Regions from separate parts of the Sphaerisporangium sp. NPDC005289 genome, predicted to be linked through region 2. Evidence: riboswitches for the same ligand, from Rfam matches in the RefSeq annotation. Region 2 holds a riboswitch; each other region holds the start of a gene.
The links. A riboswitch is a leader RNA that binds a small molecule or an ion and turns the genes downstream of it on or off. The one in region 2 is predicted to bind thiamine pyrophosphate.
Positions count from the first base shown of each region.

Region 1: it holds a riboswitch for thiamine pyrophosphate, as region 2 does, so the genes downstream of both, tenA (thiaminase II) here and thiO (glycine oxidase ThiO) in region 2, are expected to answer to the same signal.
Region 3: it holds a riboswitch for thiamine pyrophosphate, as region 2 does, so the genes downstream of both, ABZT47_RS20285 (cytosine permease) here and thiO (glycine oxidase ThiO) in region 2, are expected to answer to the same signal.

Region 1 covers NZ_JBEXGS010000009.1:52,631-58,592, reverse strand. Annotated here, with positions in the region: gene purD (phosphoribosylamine--glycine ligase) at 1-689, opposite strand, end outside; gene corA (magnesium/cobalt transporter CorA) at 1,107-2,240, shown strand; gene tenA (thiaminase II) at 2,282-2,977, opposite strand; TPP riboswitch at 2,970-3,080, opposite strand; gene ABZT47_RS17580 (hypothetical protein) at 3,090-3,635, opposite strand; gene ABZT47_RS17575 (hypothetical protein) at 4,768-5,013, shown strand; gene ABZT47_RS17570 (hypothetical protein) at 5,054-5,590, shown strand; gene ABZT47_RS17565 (XRE family transcriptional regulator) at 5,692-5,962, opposite strand, start outside.
Region 2 covers NZ_JBEXGS010000010.1:34,474-40,435, forward strand. Annotated here, with positions in the region: gene ABZT47_RS18925 (polyprenyl synthetase family protein) at 1-141, shown strand, start outside; gene thiE (thiamine phosphate synthase) at 160-798, opposite strand; gene ABZT47_RS18935 (Rv2175c family DNA-binding protein) at 776-1,108, opposite strand; gene ABZT47_RS18940 (FAD-dependent oxidoreductase) at 1,200-2,369, opposite strand; TPP riboswitch at 2,548-2,660, shown strand; gene thiO (glycine oxidase ThiO) at 2,654-3,817, shown strand; gene thiS (sulfur carrier protein ThiS) at 3,882-4,082, shown strand; gene ABZT47_RS18955 (thiazole synthase) at 4,213-4,971, shown strand; gene pknB (Stk1 family PASTA domain-containing Ser/Thr kinase) at 5,065-5,962, shown strand, end outside.
Region 3 covers NZ_JBEXGS010000011.1:44,407-50,368, reverse strand. Annotated here, with positions in the region: gene ABZT47_RS20295 (PAS domain S-box protein) at 1-1,322, opposite strand, end outside; gene ABZT47_RS20290 (methylated-DNA--[protein]-cysteine S-methyltransferase) at 1,484-2,047, shown strand; gene ABZT47_RS20285 (cytosine permease) at 2,113-3,465, opposite strand; TPP riboswitch at 3,456-3,582, opposite strand; gene ABZT47_RS20280 (rhodanese-like domain-containing protein) at 3,607-3,939, opposite strand; gene ABZT47_RS20275 (DNA-formamidopyrimidine glycosylase family protein) at 4,137-5,015, opposite strand; gene ABZT47_RS20270 (LCP family protein) at 5,091-5,962, opposite strand, start outside.

The sequences.
Region 1 (5,962 bases), on a different contig from region 2:
CCCTCGGGCGCCCACGGCAGCGGCGTGTAGGCGCCCATGCCGCCGGTGTTCGGGCCCTGGTCGCCGTCGTAGGCGCGCTTGAAGTCCTGGGCGGGCTGGAGCGCGACGGCCGTGGCGCCGTCGCACAGCGCGAACAGCGAGACCTCCGGGCCGTCGAGGTACTCCTCCACGACCACGCGTCCGCAGGCCGCCGCGTGGGCGAGCGCCTCGGCGCGGTCGGAGGTCACCACGACGCCCTTGCCCGCGGCGAGCCCGTCGTCCTTCACGACGTACGGAGCGCCGAACGCCTCCAGGGCGGCCTCGGTCTCCTCGGGGGTGACGCACACGCGGGCGCCCGCCGTCGGCACGCCGGCGGCCACCATGACGTCCTTGGCGAAGGCCTTGGAGCCCTCGATGAGCGCGGCCTCCTTCGACGGCCCGAAGCAGGGGATGCCCGCGGCGCGGACGGCGTCGGCGACGCCGGCCACCAGCGGCGCCTCGGGCCCGATGACGACGAGCTCGGCGCCGAGGCGCGTGGCCAGCGCCACGACCTGGCCGGGATCGGTGGGCACGACCGGGTGGAGCGTCGCCACCGCGGCGATGCCGGCGTTGCCGGGGGCACAGTGGAGGTCGGACACCGCGGGGTCCAGGGCGAGGGCGCGGCACAGGGCATGCTCGCGGCCGCCGCTTCCAATCACAAGAACGCGCACGTGGGGAGTCTACGGGGCGGGTCTGGGGTCGCCGGACGCCGCGCGTGTCGCCGCAGGTCGGGGCATGTAGGGGGGCGTCCGCCGGGAAAGAACGGCCGGTCTTAACAGGCCGGGCGGCGGCGTTTTGTGAACTTCCACATGATCGAGTGATCCCGTGGGGATGTAAGCTGTGGGCTGAAGCCTGCCTGTGGTAAGTTAGGGCGGCTTTGGGCCGTCTCTCGGGAGATTGGAGGTGGAATCGGGATGACATCTGGTGATCCCAGCAGTACGTGCTCGCGCACGTACGTCGTGCGCAAACCCGACCACTCCAATTCGGTGTCCGACTGAGAGCCACACGCCTGTTCTTTTCTGCGACGTTCGTCGTACTTTGATGCTTTCCGCGTGTGGGTTACTGAGGTCGGGCGGGAAGGGACCGCCATGCGCTCGTCCACCCTTTTCCAGCGGATCAACCTGCACCAGCGCACCACTCACGTGCGGTTCGGCGCCTCGGCGCCGGTCACCTCTCTGCGTCGTGAGCCGCTCAACGGCCGCTGCGTTCCGCCGAGTGACTCCCTTGTGCAGTACGGCGCGTACATCGCCGGCAAGCGTGTCCACGTGTCCGGCATCCCGGAGGCCGTGAGGCTGGTCCGCGAGCACAACGCCGCGTCGGAGACCGGCGGCGCCTACGTCTGGGTGGGGCTCCACGAGCCGGAGGCCCCCGAGGTCGAGTGGCTGGCCGAGGTCTTCGGGTTGCACCCCCTGGCCGTGGAGGACGCCATCAAGGCGCACCAGCGGCCGAAGGTCGAGCGTTACGGCGACTCGCTGTTCGTCGTGCTGAAGACCATCGCCTACCTCGACCACGATCAGCTGACCGCCTCCAGTGAGATCATCGCCAGCGGCGAGATCATGGTGTTCGTCGGCTCCGACTTCGTGGTCACCGTGCGCCACGGCGAGCACTGCCCGCTCGCGGACGTGCGCGGCCGTCTGGAGGACAAGCCCAAGCTGCTCTCCCGCGGCCCCTCCGGCGTCCTGCACGCCATCGCCGACCACGTCGTCGACCGCTACCTGTCGGTCGCCGACCAGATGCAGGCCGAGCTGGAGGAGGTCGAGGCGGCCGTCTTCGCCGACGTCAGCTCCCGCGACATCGGCCGCATCTACCAGCTCAAGCGCGAGATGATCGAGATGAAGCGCGCGGTCACGCCGCTCCAGACGCCGCTCGGGGCCCTGCCGCAGCGCCGCATGATCCCCTCCGAGATGCGCGAGTACTTCCGCGACGTCGTCGACCACCTCTCACGAGTCTGCGAGCAGGTCGAGTCGTCCAACGAGCTGTGCAACTCCATCCTGCAGGCGGCCCTGGCCAGGTCCAACGCCCTGGCGAACGAGGACATGCGCAAGATCTCCGCCTGGGTGGCCATCGTCTCCGTGCCCACGATGATCGCCGGCATCTACGGCATGAACTTCAAGCACATGCCCGAACTGAACGCCGTCTGGGGCTATCCCCTCGTCATCGGCGTCATGCTCGTCATCTGCTCCCTCCTCTACCGCGGCTTCCGCCGCAACAGCTGGCTCTGACCTGAGGGACGGTGTGCCGCCCGCCGTCCCCGCGCGTCCGGTCAGACGGGCCAGGTCTCCTGGCGCCAGGCGGCGTCCCAGAACATCCACTCGTAGCGCGAGGTGGTGACGAAGTGCTCCAGTGCGCGGGCGCGCTGGCCGCCGGTCGCCTCGGCGCCCGCGTGGTCGGCGAGGGAGACCACCCGGCGCACCACGCTCTGGAAGGTCTCGTCCCCGTAGGCGGCGATCCACCGGCGGTACAGCGGGTCGGGTGAGGACTCTTCCAGCAGCGCCTCGCCCACCCGGGCGTAGATCCAATAGCAGGGCAGCACCGCCGCGAGCCCGTCCAGGAACGACCCGCCGTACACGGTCGCCAGCAGGTAGCTGGTGTAGGCGCGCGTGGTCGGCCCGACCGGCTGCCCCGCGGCCTGCTCGGCCGACCCGCCGAGGTCGGCCATGAACGCCGCGTGCATCTCCTGCTCGGCGGCGATGGCCCCCACCGCGTCGCTCGCGAAGGCCCGCACGTCCTCCTCACGGGGCGCCTTGGCCGCGCACAGGGCCAGCGCGCGGGCGTAGTCCCGCAGGTAGTGCGAATCCTGCACGACGAAGTGCCGGAACGCCGCGCGCGGCAGCGTCCCGTCCACCAGCCCCCTGATGAACGGGTGGTCGAGGATGGCCTTGTACGTCGGCGCGATGGCCTCCCACAGCTCCTCGCTGTACGGCCGCGCCTGCGGAACGACGGATTCGGACGTCGTCATGTGACCAACTCCCTACGCCGGCATGACCCGGACAGGTTCCAGCGGTCTGCGGCCACCCAGCCGCACTCTCAGCCCGGTCCACCGGACTCCCGCGTCCACTCTCGGCTCGAGCCTAGACCGTCGAGGCCCCCCACCGGGAGTGCTCCTGCCTCCACTCCCTCGCGAGCTCGGCCAGCATCGTGTGGTCGTCGTCCAGATCGCCGCCGCTGTTCTCCCCGGTGATCGCGGTGAACCCGCCGGACGCCTTGGGGTGCCCGGCGTCGGCGGCCCGGCTGAACCAGGTGGCGGCCAGCCATTGATGCCCACGGCCCGCGTGGATCGCCGCGAGCCGGAAGGCGGCCTCTGCGTGGCCGTGGCGCCCGGCGAGCTGGTAGAAGAAAATGGCGAGGCTGATCTTGTTGCCCTCGGTCTCGTAAGCGGTCGCGTAGACGTACGCCAGTTCGGTCGCCGCCTTGCGCGGAGCCGGGTGCGCGCGCAGCCGCACCGCTTCGTCGTCCCCCGCCGCCGCGGCCTGGTGGAGCCAGTCGCGGGCCTCGGCGAGCCGGTCGTGGAGCAGGGTGATGACCCACAGACGCAGGCATGCCTGGGCGTCGCCGGCCTCGGCGTGCCGGACCAGCCGGGCACCGGTGCGGCCGAACCACCGTAGATAGCGCCGCATCGGTACCGAGATCGGCGGATCGGCCTTGCGGGGCGCCGGTGGAGGGCCCTCCACATGGGCGACGAGGTCAGGCGGCCATCCGATCGCTGGGGAGGGATCGGTGTGGACGGGTGCCGGTGGGCGGCTCTCCACATGGGCAACAGGGTCTGGCGGCCATCCGGGTACCGGGAAGGGCTCTGCGTGGAGGGGGGCCGGCGGAGGGCTCTCCACATGCGCAACGGGGTATGGCCACTCGAACACTGGGGCAGGCGCATGGGCGACGAGGTCAGATGGCCACCCGGGCGCTGCGAAGGGCTCGTTCTGTACGGGTGGGAAGCGGGGCGGTCCGAGCGGCGGCTCGATGGCCGGTGCGGCGGGAAACCCCGATGGGGCGAAGGCGCCCGGAAACTCGGTGAGGGAGGTCGCGGCAGGTGGGCCTGTCGGAGCGGGGGACGGAGACGGCTCGGCGCCGGTGGAGAGGGAAGGGCGTGCGGCGCACCAGCGGGAGTGCCAGTCTCCGAGGCCGCCGAAGGCCGTGACGTCCAGCCCTGTGTCCGCCGCGGCCCGGTGGCAGGCGCTCACGAACGACGCCACCCATGGCCAGGGGGGCAGCCCGTTGCGCTTGCCGGTGAGGATGTCGTGCGTGGTGCTCTCGGCCAGCTCTCTCGACCGCCGGCCGTCCTCGGCGGGCGCGTGAGACAGCCGGCGTAGTTCGGCGAGGGACGGCATGCCGGCCAGTTCCCGCAGGTCGTTCAGCCGGCCGATGAAGGCCGCCACGCCGGGGTGATGTCCAGTCATGCCCTCCGCCGAATGAGTGATCGACGATCTACGTCAGGTAATGGAGTCATGGTTGCACCAACCGGGGCAATCTGACGGCCGAACCTGAATTCCACCTTGTCCGGACGTGGCGCCGGATGTTCCGCTGGGAGAATCCGCAGGCCACCGAACTAATCCGAACAAATCCGGATGGATCCGGATAGGTAGGGATGGTCCCGGCGGAAGACATCCCGGCGACGGTGGGCGAGGAGCCGGGAAACGTCGGTCCCGGGCCATAGGCTCCGGAGTCGTCCGGAGATGTTTGGGTCGGTCGTGGCCCCGCGCGGCGTCCTCCATCGTTGGTTCGGCACCCCTTCACCCCGAGAGAGAGAAGTCGATGCTGTCCTACGCCACCGTCACCCGCGCCACCCGTACGGCCGGCGCGGGTGCCGAGCCCCCGCGCCGCGCGACGCCGCAGTCTCGCCAGGCACGGCTGGACGCCGAGCTCCTCGGGCTGTTGGTCACCACCTGGGCCGTCCGCACGGGGCGCATCCCTCCCGCGCGTCCGCCACAGCAGCTCACCGCCGAGGAACTGATCGAGTTCTGGTCCGACGACCACACCGCCGGCGGGAAGGCCCGATGAGCCAGGCCCCGCCGCCCCGACGTCCACGGAGCCCGCACCGATGCCCCCCGACCACCCCCTGACCCCCGCACCGGCGGCCGCCGCGCCGGTGACGGCCGCCGTACCGGTGACCGCCGCCATACCGGTGACCGCCGCCGCGCCGGAGGATCCGCCCGCCGCCTTGGCGCGGCTGGTCATCACCGCCCGGCCGTTCCGAGGCGAGTTGCAGGGCGAGTTGCACGCCCGCGTGCCCGCCCCCGCGACCCGCGGCGCGATCACCATGCTCGGATGCGTCGCCGTCGCAGCACTGCTGCTGCTCCTCGCCCCGGCGGTGCTGATGTACCTCGCCCCTCGCGCAGGTCTGTCTCCCGGTTGGGTCACGGCGCTGCTGGCGGGCGATCTCATCTGCGCCGCGATGTGGCTGCTGTTGAGAGGACGCGGCGCGACGCGAGCCGGCGGCAATGGGTGCCGGACGCCCCGCCCACGGAGAACACCCCAGGCGGCCCACTCAGACAGGGCCGCGGTGCAAACCACTCACGGCCGCCGCCAGCCCGGCCGCCTGCCCGCTCGCCCAGATCACCGGAATGACCGAACGTAGCGAGCCGGCTATGGCCTGGCGAGGGAGTCGGAGCGCCCCCTGGGGCGCGGAGGCGAGGACCTCCGCCTGTATCCACTCAACCTGAGCCGGAGCGCCTTGCTTCAGGGGACGAGGTGGAGGCGGGGGCGGTGGTCGTGGATGCCGAGGAGTTGGCGGACGCGGGGGAGGTGCCAGGCCAGCTGGGCGGCCAGTGCGGGCATGGTGAGGCCGGTCTCGGCGGAGGCCAGGTCGAACGCCTGGCGCAGCAGCACGGGGTGCTCCCCGGGGAAGCCGGTGATGGCCTCGTTGGCGAAGCCGGGCTGGTCGCGCAGGACGGCCAGGCGCTGGTAGGCACGGCCGGTCGAGGAGTCCGACAGCAGGCCGACCTCGCGG
Region 2 (5,962 bases):
GGCGCCCTGGCGGCGAGCGAAGAGATGATCAAGCGCTATCTGGACGACGCGCTGACGTCCCTGGGGCGCGCGCCGATCACCGGCGAGGCGCGCGAGGCCCTGCACGAGCTCGCCGTGGCCGCGACGACCCGCCGCAGCTGACGACGGCCCCGCCAGGGGTCAGCCGGGCGTGAGGCGGCGGGCGAACTCGGCGGCGGCGGCTCCGGGGTCCTCCGCCTCGGTGATGGCGCGCACCACCACGACCCGGGTGACCCCGTACGACATGACCTCGTCCAGCGTGCCGAGGTCGATGCCGCCGATGCCGAACCACGGCCGATCGGCCGCCAGGGCCGCGGCGTGCTTCAGCAGCCCGGGGCCCGGAGCGAAACGGCCCGGCTTGGTGGGCGTCGGCCAGATCGGCCCGCAGCAGAAGTAGTCGACGCCCTCCTCGACCGCCGCGGCGGAGGCCTCGGCGTCGCTGTGGGTCGAGCGGCCGATCAGGACGTCCGGGCCGAGGATGTCGCGCGCGACCGCCACGGGCAGGTCGTCCTGGCCGAGGTGCAGCACGTCGGGGCGCGCGGCGTAGGCGATGTCGGCCCGGTCGTTGACGGCCAGCAACGCCCCGTGCCTGTCGCAGGCCGCGCGGAACACCTCCAGCAGCGCGAGCTCCTCGCGGGCCTCCAGACCCTTCTCGCGCAGTTGGACGATGTCCACGCCCGAGGCGAGGACGGCGTCCAGGAACTGGTCGAGATCGCCTTGGCGGCGGCGCCCGTCGGTGCAGAGGTAGAGCCTGGCGTCAGAAAGCGAGCGCCTGGGCACGCCTTTTCACCTCGGTGTGCCGACCGGCGACGATCGCGTCGATGGGGGCTCCCGGCAGGGAGTCGTCGGCGGTGAACAGCCACCGCAGGGCCTCGACGTCGTCGTAGCCGGAGTCGGACAGCACGGTGAGGGTGCCCGGCAGGCCCTTCACCACGTCGTCGCCGGCGATGAACTTCGCGGGGACCTCGGGCTCTGGGCCGCCGCGGCGGACGCCGATGAGCTTCTTGTCCTTCAGAAGCTGCTTGGCGCGCCCGGTGCTGAGCCCGAGCCGCCTGCCCACTTCCGTGAGGGGAAGCCACTCCCCCACCATTTGATCAGTCTCGCGGTCGATCTGTGCAACAGAAAGCGTCACGGAACCACAACTACCACGTCGCGCCTCTTCTCAAACACCCCGCAGGGGGTCACAAGCAGTCGCGCAAGGGTATCGAGGGGTCGATCGCCCGATCAACGTCGACTCTTTGCCCGCCCTCGACGATGCGGCGGCCCTGGACCAGGTCACGGGGACGGTCGACGGTGAGGATGGCGGCCAGCCGGTCGTCCGCGGTGAACCAGCACGCCGCCCACTTGCGGTCGGTCTCGGGGTCGCCGCGCAGCACCAGCCGGCCCCCGTCATGGTGGCCGGCGTACTGCACCATGCGGCCGAACTGCTCGGACCAGAAATAGGGCACCGGATCGTACACGGCGGACTGGCCGAGCAGGGTGGCCACCGCGGTCTCGGGGGCGTTCAGGGCGGTGTCCCAGTGCTCGACGCGCATGCGCCGCCCGAAGCGCCGCGACCACCAGTTGGCGCAGTCTCCGGCCGCGACGACACCCTCCATGGAGGTGCGCAGGTGCTCGTCGACCAGGACGCCGTTGTCGATCTCGACGTCCGAGCCGGCCAGCCAGGCGACGTTCGGGCGCACGCCGACGCCGGTGACCACGACGTCGGCCGGGATCCACGAGCCGTCCATCATGGTCAGCCCGCCGGGGTCGATCGAACCGACCATCGTGCCGAGTCGCAGGTCGATGCCCGCCTCGGCGTACCAGGAGGCGGTGCGGGCGCCGACCTCGGGCCCGAGGGCCACGGCCAGCGGTGACTCGGCGGCCTCGACGACGGTCACCTCGCAGCCGGCGCGGCGGGCCGCGGTGGCGACCTCGGCGCCGATCCACCCGGCGCCGACGATCGCGACGCGGCACTCGGGCACGAGCGCGGCGCGCAGGGCCAGGGAGTCGTCGATGGTGCGCAGCACGTGCTGGGTGCCCTCGCCGCGCAGCCGGACGGGGGTGGCGCCGGTGGCGATGACCAGGCCGTCGTACTCCAGTTCGCCCTCGGTGGTCTCCAGGGCGCCCTCGCGAAGCCCCTTGGCGGAGACGTTGGTGCGCAGATCGACGTCCAGCGCGCCGAGATCGGAGTCGACGACCGTCGAGTCCAGCTCGCCCAGCAGCACGGCCTTGGACAGCGGAGGCCGGTCGTACGGCCGATGGGCCTCCTCGCCGATCAGAGTGACGCGCCCTCGGTATCCGCGCGCCCGTAGCGCCTCGACACTGCGCACGCCGGCCAGTCCGGCCCCCACCACCACGACATGATTCACAACCTGACCCTAAGCGGCCAGGACGGTAACTCGCCAACGGCGATTTGGTAACAAATTGGCTCACTGTCCCATACGGGCAGTGATGAGACCACTCAAGCGGGTGGCGATGCCGTACCAGGGCGGAAACAGACCGCCTCTCCCGCTGTCCCCGGCCGCGCAGGGACGGGATTAGGCTGGGTCCACCACGCGCGGGAGTCCGGCGAAACCGGGCTGAGAGGAGGGCTGAGGGCCCTCGACCGCCACGAACCTGATCCGGGTCATGCCGGCGAAGGGAGCGGACTCAGATGCAGGTGTCGAACGCGCCCCCGGCCGACGCCGCGCGGCACGCCGACATGGTCGTCGTGGGCGGCGGCATCATCGGGCTCTCGATCGCCTGGCGCGCCGCCCGGCACGGGCGTTCCGTCGTCGTCGTCGACCCCGCGCCCGGCTCGGGCGCCTCGCACGCGGCGGCGGGGATGCTCGCCCCGGTCAGCGAGGTCGCCTACACCGAGGAGCCCCTGCTGCGGCTCGGCCTGGCCTCGCTGGCCCGCTGGCCGGCGTTCGCCGCCGAGCTGTCGGCGGAGTCGGGGGTGGACGTCGACCACCGCGGCGAGGGCACGCTCGACGTGGCCTTCGGCGCGGACGACCTGGCGGCGTTGTCCGAGGTGGCCGGCTTCCTGGAGAAGCTGTCGCTGCCCGTCCAGCGGCTCACCGGGCGGGAGTGCCGCCGTGCCGAGCCGATGCTCGCCCCCTCCGTCCGGGGCGGCATCCTGGTCGCCGGCGACGCCTGGGTGGATCCCCGCCGCGTCACGGCCGCGCTGCTCGCCGCGCTGGCGCGCCGCGGCGTGCCGGTGGTCGCCGACCGCGTGACGGGGCTGCTCTCCGCGGACGGGCCCGTGCGGGGGGTGCGGTGCGCGAGCGGCGCGGCGATCGGCGCCGGGCTGGTCGTCCTGGCGGCGGGGGCGTGGTCGGGCTCCCTTCCGGGCCTGCCCCCCGAGGTGCTCCCTCCGGTGCGCCCGGTCAAGGGGCAGATCATGCGGCTGCGCGGCGCTCCGGGGTTCCTCGGCCGGTGCGTGCGCGGCGTCGTGCACGGTTCGCGTGCCTACCTCGTGCCGCGCGGCGACGGCGAGATCGTGCTCGGCGCCACGCAGGAGGAGATGGGGTTCGACACCCGGGTGACCGCCGGGGCGCTGTGGGAGCTGCTGCGCGACGCCCGCGAGCTGGTGCCCGGGATCACCGAGCTGGAGGTGGTCGACCTGGCGGCGGGGCTGCGCCCGGGAACGCCGGACAACCTGCCGGTGATCGGCCCGAGCGGCGTGGACGGGCTGGTGCTGGCCACCGGCCACCACCGGGGCGGCGTCCTGCTGTGCCCGCTCACCGCCGAGCTGGTGGCCGGCGACCCCGACCCGGGGCTCGTCCCTCTCGCGGCGCTCTGCTCCCCTCTGCGCTTCACCGAGGCCCACCGATGAACGAAGGAGGAACGGGGCGCGCGCCCTGGCGGCGGCCAGGGCCCTCCCGCGCCCCGGAACGGCGATGAATGTGATGATCAACGGTGTGTCCTGCGACCTGCCCGCCGGGGCGACCGTCGCCCGGGCGGTCCAGGAGCTGACCTCGTCGGGCGCGGGCGTCGCGGTGGCGGTGAACGACGAGGTGGTGCGGCGCGGCGCGTGGCAGTCCACCACGCTCAGCGAGCACGACCGCGTCGAGGTGCTGACGGCGGTGCAAGGTGGCTGACCACGGCGCCGGCCCCGCGGCGGGACACGACATCGGCCGGAGCGGCGCCATCAGGGCGCCCGGGGACGACCTCGACCCCACCGGGGCGCACCCGGCGCCGGGGCACGACCTCGACGAGGCGGGAGACGCGCTGGTCATCGCCGGGGAGAAGTTCACCTCCCGGCTGATCATGGGGACGGGGGGCGCGCCCTCGCTGGACGTCCTGGACCAGGCGCTGGCCGCCTCCGCCACCGAGATCACCACGGTCGCCATGCGGCGCCTGGACCCGGCGGCCCGGGGGTCGGTGCTGGACGTGCTGCGCGGCCGGGGCGTCAAGGTGCTGCCCAACACGGCGGGCTGCTTCACCGCGGGCGAGGCCGTGCTGACCGCGCGCCTGGCGCGCGAGGCGCTCGGCACCGACTGGGTGAAGCTGGAGGTCATCAACGACGAGCGCACGCTGCTCCCCGATCCCATCGAGACCTTCGACGCCGCCGAGCGGCTGGTCGCCGACGGGTTCGTCGTCCTGCCCTACATCGGGGACGACCCGGCGCTCGCGCGGCGGCTGGAGCAGGCGGGGTGCGCGGCGGTGATGCCCCTGGGCTCCCCGATCGGCTCGGGTCTCGGCATCCGCAACCCGCACAACATCGAGCTGATCGTCGAGGCGGCGGCCGTCCCGGTGATCCTGGACGCCGGCATCGGCACGGCGAGCGACGCGGCCCTGGCGATGGAGCTAGGATGCGACGCGGTCCTGCTCGCCAGCGCCGTCACCCGCGCCCAGCGGCCCGGCCTGATGGCGTCGGCGATGCGCGAGGCCGTTCTGGCAGGTCGCATGGCGCGCCTCGCCGGCCGGATCCCCCGGCGGCGGTACGCTGAGGCCTCCTCGCCGGCGATCGAGCCGCGTGCCAGGTGACAACGATGACCCCTTGGGGACGGGAGAACATGTCGGCATCGGTTTGGGATGTGCTTGCCCTCCCCCCGGCAAACCGCCCGTAAACTCACTCCCGTGGACACGACGGTTGCGGACCCCCTTCTAGGGCGGCTGCTGGACGGGCGGTACCGGGTCGAATCCCGCATCGCCCGGGGCGGCATGGCCGCTGTCTACCTGGCCCTGGACGTCCGGCTCGACCGCACGGTCGCCCTGAAGGTCATGCACCCCTCGCTCGCCGAGGACCCCGACTTCGTCCGCCGCTTCATCGGCGAGGCCAAGTCCGTCGCCAGCCTGTCGCACCCGAACGTCGTGCACGTCTTCGACCAGGGCACCGACGCCGGCAACGTCTACCTGTCGATGGAGTACGTCCCCGGGCGCACCCTGCGCGACGTGCTCCGCCGGCGGGGGCGCCTTCCCGCCCGCGAGGCCCTGGAGATCCTCATCCCGGTGCTGGCCGCCCTCGGCGCGGCCCACCAGGCCGGCATGGTGCACCGGGACGTCAAGCCCGAGAACGTCCTGCTGACCGACGACGGCCGGGTCAAGGTCGTCGACTTCGGGCTGGCCCGCGCGATCGAGGCGGGCAACCAGACCAAGACCGGTGTGATGATCGGCACCATCGCGTACATGTCGCCCGAGCAGGTGACCGCGGGGGTGGCCGACGCGCGCAGCGACGTGTACGCCGCGGGGGTGCTGCTGTTCGAGCTGCTGACCGGGCAGCAGCCCTATCAGGGCGAGAGCCCCATGTCGGTGGCCTACCGCCACGTCCACGACCGGGTCCCCGCGCCCTCGGCGGTCGTCCCGGGCACGCCGCAGGCGCTGGACGCGCTGGTGCTCTCGGCGACCGACCGCGACCCCGCGCGCCGTCCGGCCGACGCCACGGCCATGCTGGTCGCCGCCGTCGAGGCCCACCGCACGCTGCCGCGCGACCCCGGGCCGCACGTCCCGCCCGCCGGCGCGACGTCCCCCTCGATGC
Region 3 (5,962 bases), on a different contig from region 2:
TCGGCGATGGTGCGCACGGCCGAGCGCCGCTCGACGTCCGACAGCTTGTCCCACCGCGCGTCCAGGGTGCTGGCGAAGCCCTGGACGACCGTGATCGGCGTGCGCAGCTCGTGGCTGGTGGTGGCCAGGAACAGGTCCTTGGCCTCCTCGAGCTCCTTGGCCAGCGTCACGTCGCGGAAGTCCACGACGACCTCGGCGGTCTCGCCGATCCCGGCGCTGACCACGTCCAGCCAGCGGCCGGAGGGGAGTTGCGTGGTGAGCTTCTCGCCGGGCCCGGGCAGCGGGAACGGCGGGTGGACGCCGATCACCTCCGCCGCCGTCAGGCCGGTCAGCTCCTCCGCGGCGGGGTTCCACTGGGTGACCCGCCCGCCCCCGTCGAGCACGGCGATGCCGTCCGCGCTGGCGTCGACGACGGCGCGCTCGTGCGCCCGCTGCCGCACCGCGTCCTGGTAGGCCATGGCGTTGGCGAGCGCGATGCCGGCGTGCCCGGCGAGGAGCTCCAGCAGCTCCAGCTCGATGTGGCCGGCCTTGTGCTCGGCGAACAGCGCGTACAGGGCCCCATAGGGCCGGCCGCCGACCGCGGCGACGCCGAGCGCGATGGTGTGCAGGCCGGGCAGCTCCGACCAGATCAGCTCGTCCAGCACCGCCTGGTCACCGGTCTCCAGCAGCACGGTCTTGCCGGTGCGCAGCAGCTTGCCGACCAGGCTGGTGTGCAGGTCGGCGGTCGCGCCCTTCACCCGCTCCGGCAGGCCGTGGGTGCTCACCAGCCGCAGCCGCTCGTCCTCGATCAGCACGAAGCCGCCCGCGTCGGCCCCGGTCAGCTCGGTGAGGCTCGCGGCGATGCGGTCCAGGACCGGCTCCAGCTCCAGCTCGGCGTTGATGTCGCCCACCACGTCGGTGAGCCGCCGCACGAGGCGCGCGCGGCGGGCGGCCCGCTCGCGGGCGACCGCGTCGTTCTCCGCCGGGTGGTAGACGCTCACGTACCCGAGCAGCGCGCCGGCCTCCGACCGCAGCGCACTGATGTCCACGCCCACGTCCAGCAGCGAGCCGTCGCAGCGCAGGCGCTTGGTGCGCAGGGAGACCGGGCCGCCGGTGCGCACCCGTTCCAGCACCGCGTTGTGCTCGGCCACCAGCTCGTCCGGCACGAGCGGCGCCCGGCGCCCGGTCATCTCGGCCGCGGACCAGCCGAACAGGCGCTCCGCCGCGGGGTTCCAGATCAGTACGGTAAGATCACGATCGAGGGTTACGACGGCATTGGGCGAGCTCGCGATGACAGCGCGGGCAAAGCCGTCATCGAGGTTGTCTCCCCTGTCGTCACTCATGACCCCCATCGTGCCCGTTTTTGCCCCCGCGCCTTGGCACTTTCGATGTGCGAATCATCGCATTCGGCGCAGCGGCCGATGACATGGGCGCCACTCCCTCCGGCACGGCCGGGAGCAGGGCTCCCTCCGATACGCTGCCGGTAGGCGAGAGGGGTACGGCCATGACGACAGGGGATCTCGAGGCCCTGGTGCGGGTGACCGCTCCCGGCTATGTGGGCGAGACCCCGCCCGAGGTGGCCTTCGGCACCACCGACACGCCGGTCGGGCCGCTCGCGCTCGCCGTCACCGCGCGCGGCGTGGTCGCGTGCAGCTACGAGAACGAGCACGTCATCTTCGCCCGCGTCTCCCGCGAGATCGGGACGTTCATCGGCCCCGACCCGCGGCGCCTGGACCCGGTCCGGCGCGAGCTGGACGCCTACTTCTCCGGCAGGCTGCGCGCGTTCACCGTTCCGGTCGACCTGCGGCTGGCCACGCCCTTCGCCCGCACGGTGCTGCAGATGACGATGGCCGTGCCCTACGGCCGCGTGACGACCTACCCCGAGATCGCCGAGCGCATCGGGCGTCCGCAGGCGCTGCGCGCGATCGGCAACGCCCTGACGGCCAACCCGGTGTGCGTCATCGTCCCCTGCCACCGGGCGCTGGAGGCGCCGGGACGGCCGGGAGGTTACGCCGGCGGCCCCGCCGCCAAGGAGGTCCTGCTCCGCCTGGAGGCCGCGGCGGACTAGGCGCACTCGATCGAGGCCGGCGACCGGCTACGACGGGGCCACCGACTACGACCAGGCGACGGGTGCTACCGGGCCACCGGCGCGTCGGTGAGGGCGGCGCCGTCGCGGGCGCGCCGCCTCAGCAGGCTCACCAGCAGCGTCGCCAGCGCCGAGACGACGAACGCGGCCAGCGCCGCGCTCATCCACGGCTGCCGCTCGAACCCGATCAGTCCGCGGAGCGCCGCCCAGCGCTCGTCCCACCACTCCAGCGTGGCCGCTCCGGTGAACACCCAGTACGCCACGAAGCCGAGCAGCCATGGAACGAGCATCGCCCAGCGGGAGGGCGCGTCCTGCGAGGTGTCCCACCGCGCGGCCCCGCCCAGCACGAAGTAGTCGACCACGAGCACGGCGAACATCGGGACGAACACCGCGCCGATCACTCCGAGGAAGGCCCCGTAGGAGTTGACGTTGGCGAACAGCGCGACGCCGGTCGTCAGCACGCCCACTCCGACCGAGAAGACCCGCCGGTCGACCCGGGGCAGCAGGTTCTGCAGGGACATGGCCGTGGAGTAGACGTTGGCGAACGACTGGTCGGCCTCCCGCAGCACCAGGACGCCGAAGAACAGCGCGCCGAGCGGCACCGCGACGAACGCGTTCCACACCCGCTCAGGGTCGTTGCCGACCAGGGCGAGGGCGACGATGCCGAGCACCAGGCACGCCACCTGGGCGATCGTGTAGCCGGTGACCACCCCGGCGAACGCCGCCCGCCCGGACCGCGAGTGCCGGGCGTAGTCCGCCGCGACCGGGACCCAGGAGACCGACAGCGCGATCACGTAGTCCACGGCGGGGGCGAACGCGTTCCAGCTCCCGCCGCCCAGGTGCGGCGCCTCGCGCAGCAGCGCCACCGCGAGCCACACCATCGCGACGACCACGGCGGCCGTCACGAAGCGGCGCAGGAGGCGGATGGCGCCCAGTGGGCGGATGGTCAGGGCGATCGTCAGCGCCCCGGCCACCAGTACCCACACGGCGTACGGCACGGAGTCGCCGAAGACGGCCCGCGCGCCTTTGGCGATCACCCACAGCTCGAACGCCCCCCAGCCGAGCATCTGGACGATGTTCAGCACGGTCGGCAGGTACGACAGCCGGGCCCCGAACAGCCCGCGCAGCAGCACCATCGCGGGCGCGCCCGTGCGCGCGCCGGGGATGGCCGCCAGGCCCACCATGACGGTGCCGACCAGGCTGCCCACCACGGCGGCCAGCACGGCCGCGACCATGCTCAGCGGTGCGCCGCCCAGCGGGTCGAGAAGGTACAGGGCGCCGGAGAAGCCGAGCAGGCTCACCCCGAGGTTGGCCCAGAAGGCGCCCTGGTCGAGGAATCCGAGGGTCTTCGGAGGGGCCTCGTCGAGGGTCAGAGGGACTTCATCGACGGCGGACGTCATCGCACGCTCCCTACGCCGGCATTACCCGGACAGGTTCCGGCGGTCGGCGGCGCGCCCAGCCCTCGCTGGGAACCGCCCTCTCAGCCCGGTGACGCCCGAGCTCCCGCGCTATGTATTTTGCGCGATTATTACATTCGGCCGTCAGGCGACGTAGGGCTGCCCCCCGTTCTCGGCGACCATGGGACGCCCGGCCGCCTCCCACGAGTGCATGCCGCCGCCGACGTTGACGGCCTCGCGGCCCACGTGGTTGAGCCAGGCGGTGGCCTGGGCGGACCGGCCGCCGACGCGGCACACGACGTACACCGGGACTCCGGCGGGGATCTCCTCGACCCGCTGCTGCAGCGTGCCGAGCGGTATGTGGACGGCCGTCGGGGCGTGGCCCGCCTGCCACTCGTCGGGCTCGCGCACGTCGAGCAGGTAGGCGTCGTCGGGCACGGCCCCGGCCTGGATCTCTGGGACGGTCATGCCGACCATTGTCCCCGCTTCGCGAGCCTTCCGCCCGCTAACGGAGGGTTGTCGCGCCGTGACGCCGGGAAGTTTTCCCTTCGCGCACCGGGCGAAGCACCGCAAAACACCTCAGAGCCCCCGCGCGGCCGGCCACCTGGGACCACCACTCGCGCGGCGGGAACGGCCCCGGGGCGAGCGGGCCCACCGGACGAGCCGAGGCCGCCTCACTTGAGCAGCCGGGACATCCTGCGGTCGGCCAGCGGCTTGCCGCCGGTCTGGCAGGTCGGGCAGTACTGCAGGGAGGAGTCGGCGAAGGAGACCTCCCTGATCGTGTCCCCGCACACCTCGCACGGCTCTCCGGCGCGCCCGTGGACCCGCAGGCCGGACTTCTTCTCGGTCTTGAGGTCCTTGGCGGCCAGACCGCGCGACCGCTCGACGGCCTCGCGCAGGGTGGTGACGATCGCCTCGTGCAGGTCGGCGACCGCGGTGTCGCTCAGCGAGTCGGCGATCTTGAAGGGGGACATCTTGGCCGCGTGCAGCACCTCGTCGGAGTAGGCGTTGCCGATGCCCGCGATGATCTTCTGGTCGCGCAGCAGCCCCTTGATCTGCGTGCGGCTGCCGCTCACGATGCCCTTGAGCACGTCGGGGGTGAAGCCGGGCGCCAGCGGATCGGGGCCGAGGCTCGCGATGCCGGGCACCTCGACCGGATCGGTGACGACGTAGACGGCCAGGCGCTTCTGGGTGCCGGCCTCGGTGAGCTCGAAGCCCGGCGCCCGGCCGTCGTCCTCGGGGGCGAACCGCAGCCGCACGGCCAGCGGCCCCTTGCCCGGACGCACCGGCCTGGCTCCCGACAGATCCTCCCGCCAGCGCAGCCAGCCGCCGCGGGCCAGGTGGGTGACGAAGTGCAGCCCGTCGCAGTCGAGGTCGAGGAACTTGCCGTGGCGGGCCACGGCGGTCACCGCCAGACCGCCGAGCGAGGTGACCGGCGGCCGCACGGTCTTCAGGGCCTGGAAGGCCACCACGTCCACACCGGCGACCACGCGGCCGACGGCCCGCTCGCGCAGGAACTCGGCGAGCGACTCCACCTCGGGAAGCTCGGGCATGCCATCACACTAACCGCTGACCGAGGGTCCGCCCGGTGAGCGGCCGGCGGGCGCGCGCGGCCGCTCACCGCGGGCCTACTTGGTGAGCACGTCCTTGGGCACCGGCTTGTCCTCGGCCAGGGAGCCGAACAGCCGCAGCGCGCGCTGGGTGTCCCATTTGACGACCGCGGCGCCGTTGATGGTGGGCAGCGAGCCGATGGGGACGGCGGTGGCGACCGGGTCGCCGCTCATGGCCATCCCCAGCGACAGCAGGTCGAAGGTGCCCGTGCCGCCGTCGACGGCGACCGAGTCGGTGGCGGCCATCGCCAGCGGCACCGAGCGGAAGGGGTTGACCAGCACGCCGGGGCTCGCGGCCTTCTTGACCACGGCCGAGAAGAACTGCCGCTGGCGCTGGGTGCGGTCGAAGTCGGGGATCGCGCCGGTCGCCCGGGTGCGGACGAAGCCCAGCGCGGTGCCGCCCTCCATGTCCTGGCAGCCCTTCTTCAGGTTGATGCCGGCCTTGGGGTCCTTGATGTTCTGCTTGACGCAGATGTTCACCCCGCCGATCGCGTCGACGATGCCGACGAAGCCGCCGAACCCGATCTCCATGTAGTGGTCGAGGCGGATGCCGGTGACCTTCTCCACGGTCTTGGCCAGCAGTTTGGGGCCGCCGAAGGCGTAGGCGGCGTTCAGCTTGTCGCTGCCGTGCCCGTCGATCGGCACGAACGAGTCGCGGGGCAGGCTGACCAGGGTCGGCCGGCCGCTGCCGGCCGGCACGTGCAGGAGCATCATCGTGTCGGTGCGCTTGCCGACGGCCCGGCCGGTGGCGAGCTTCTTGCGCTGGGCGGCCGTCAGCCCGGCCCGGCTGTCGGAGCCGACCAGCAGCCAGTCTTCGCCCGGGGTGGCCGCCGGACGCCCGGCGTAGTCGGTGAGCGAGTCCACGACGTTGAGCCGGGAGTTGATCCAGA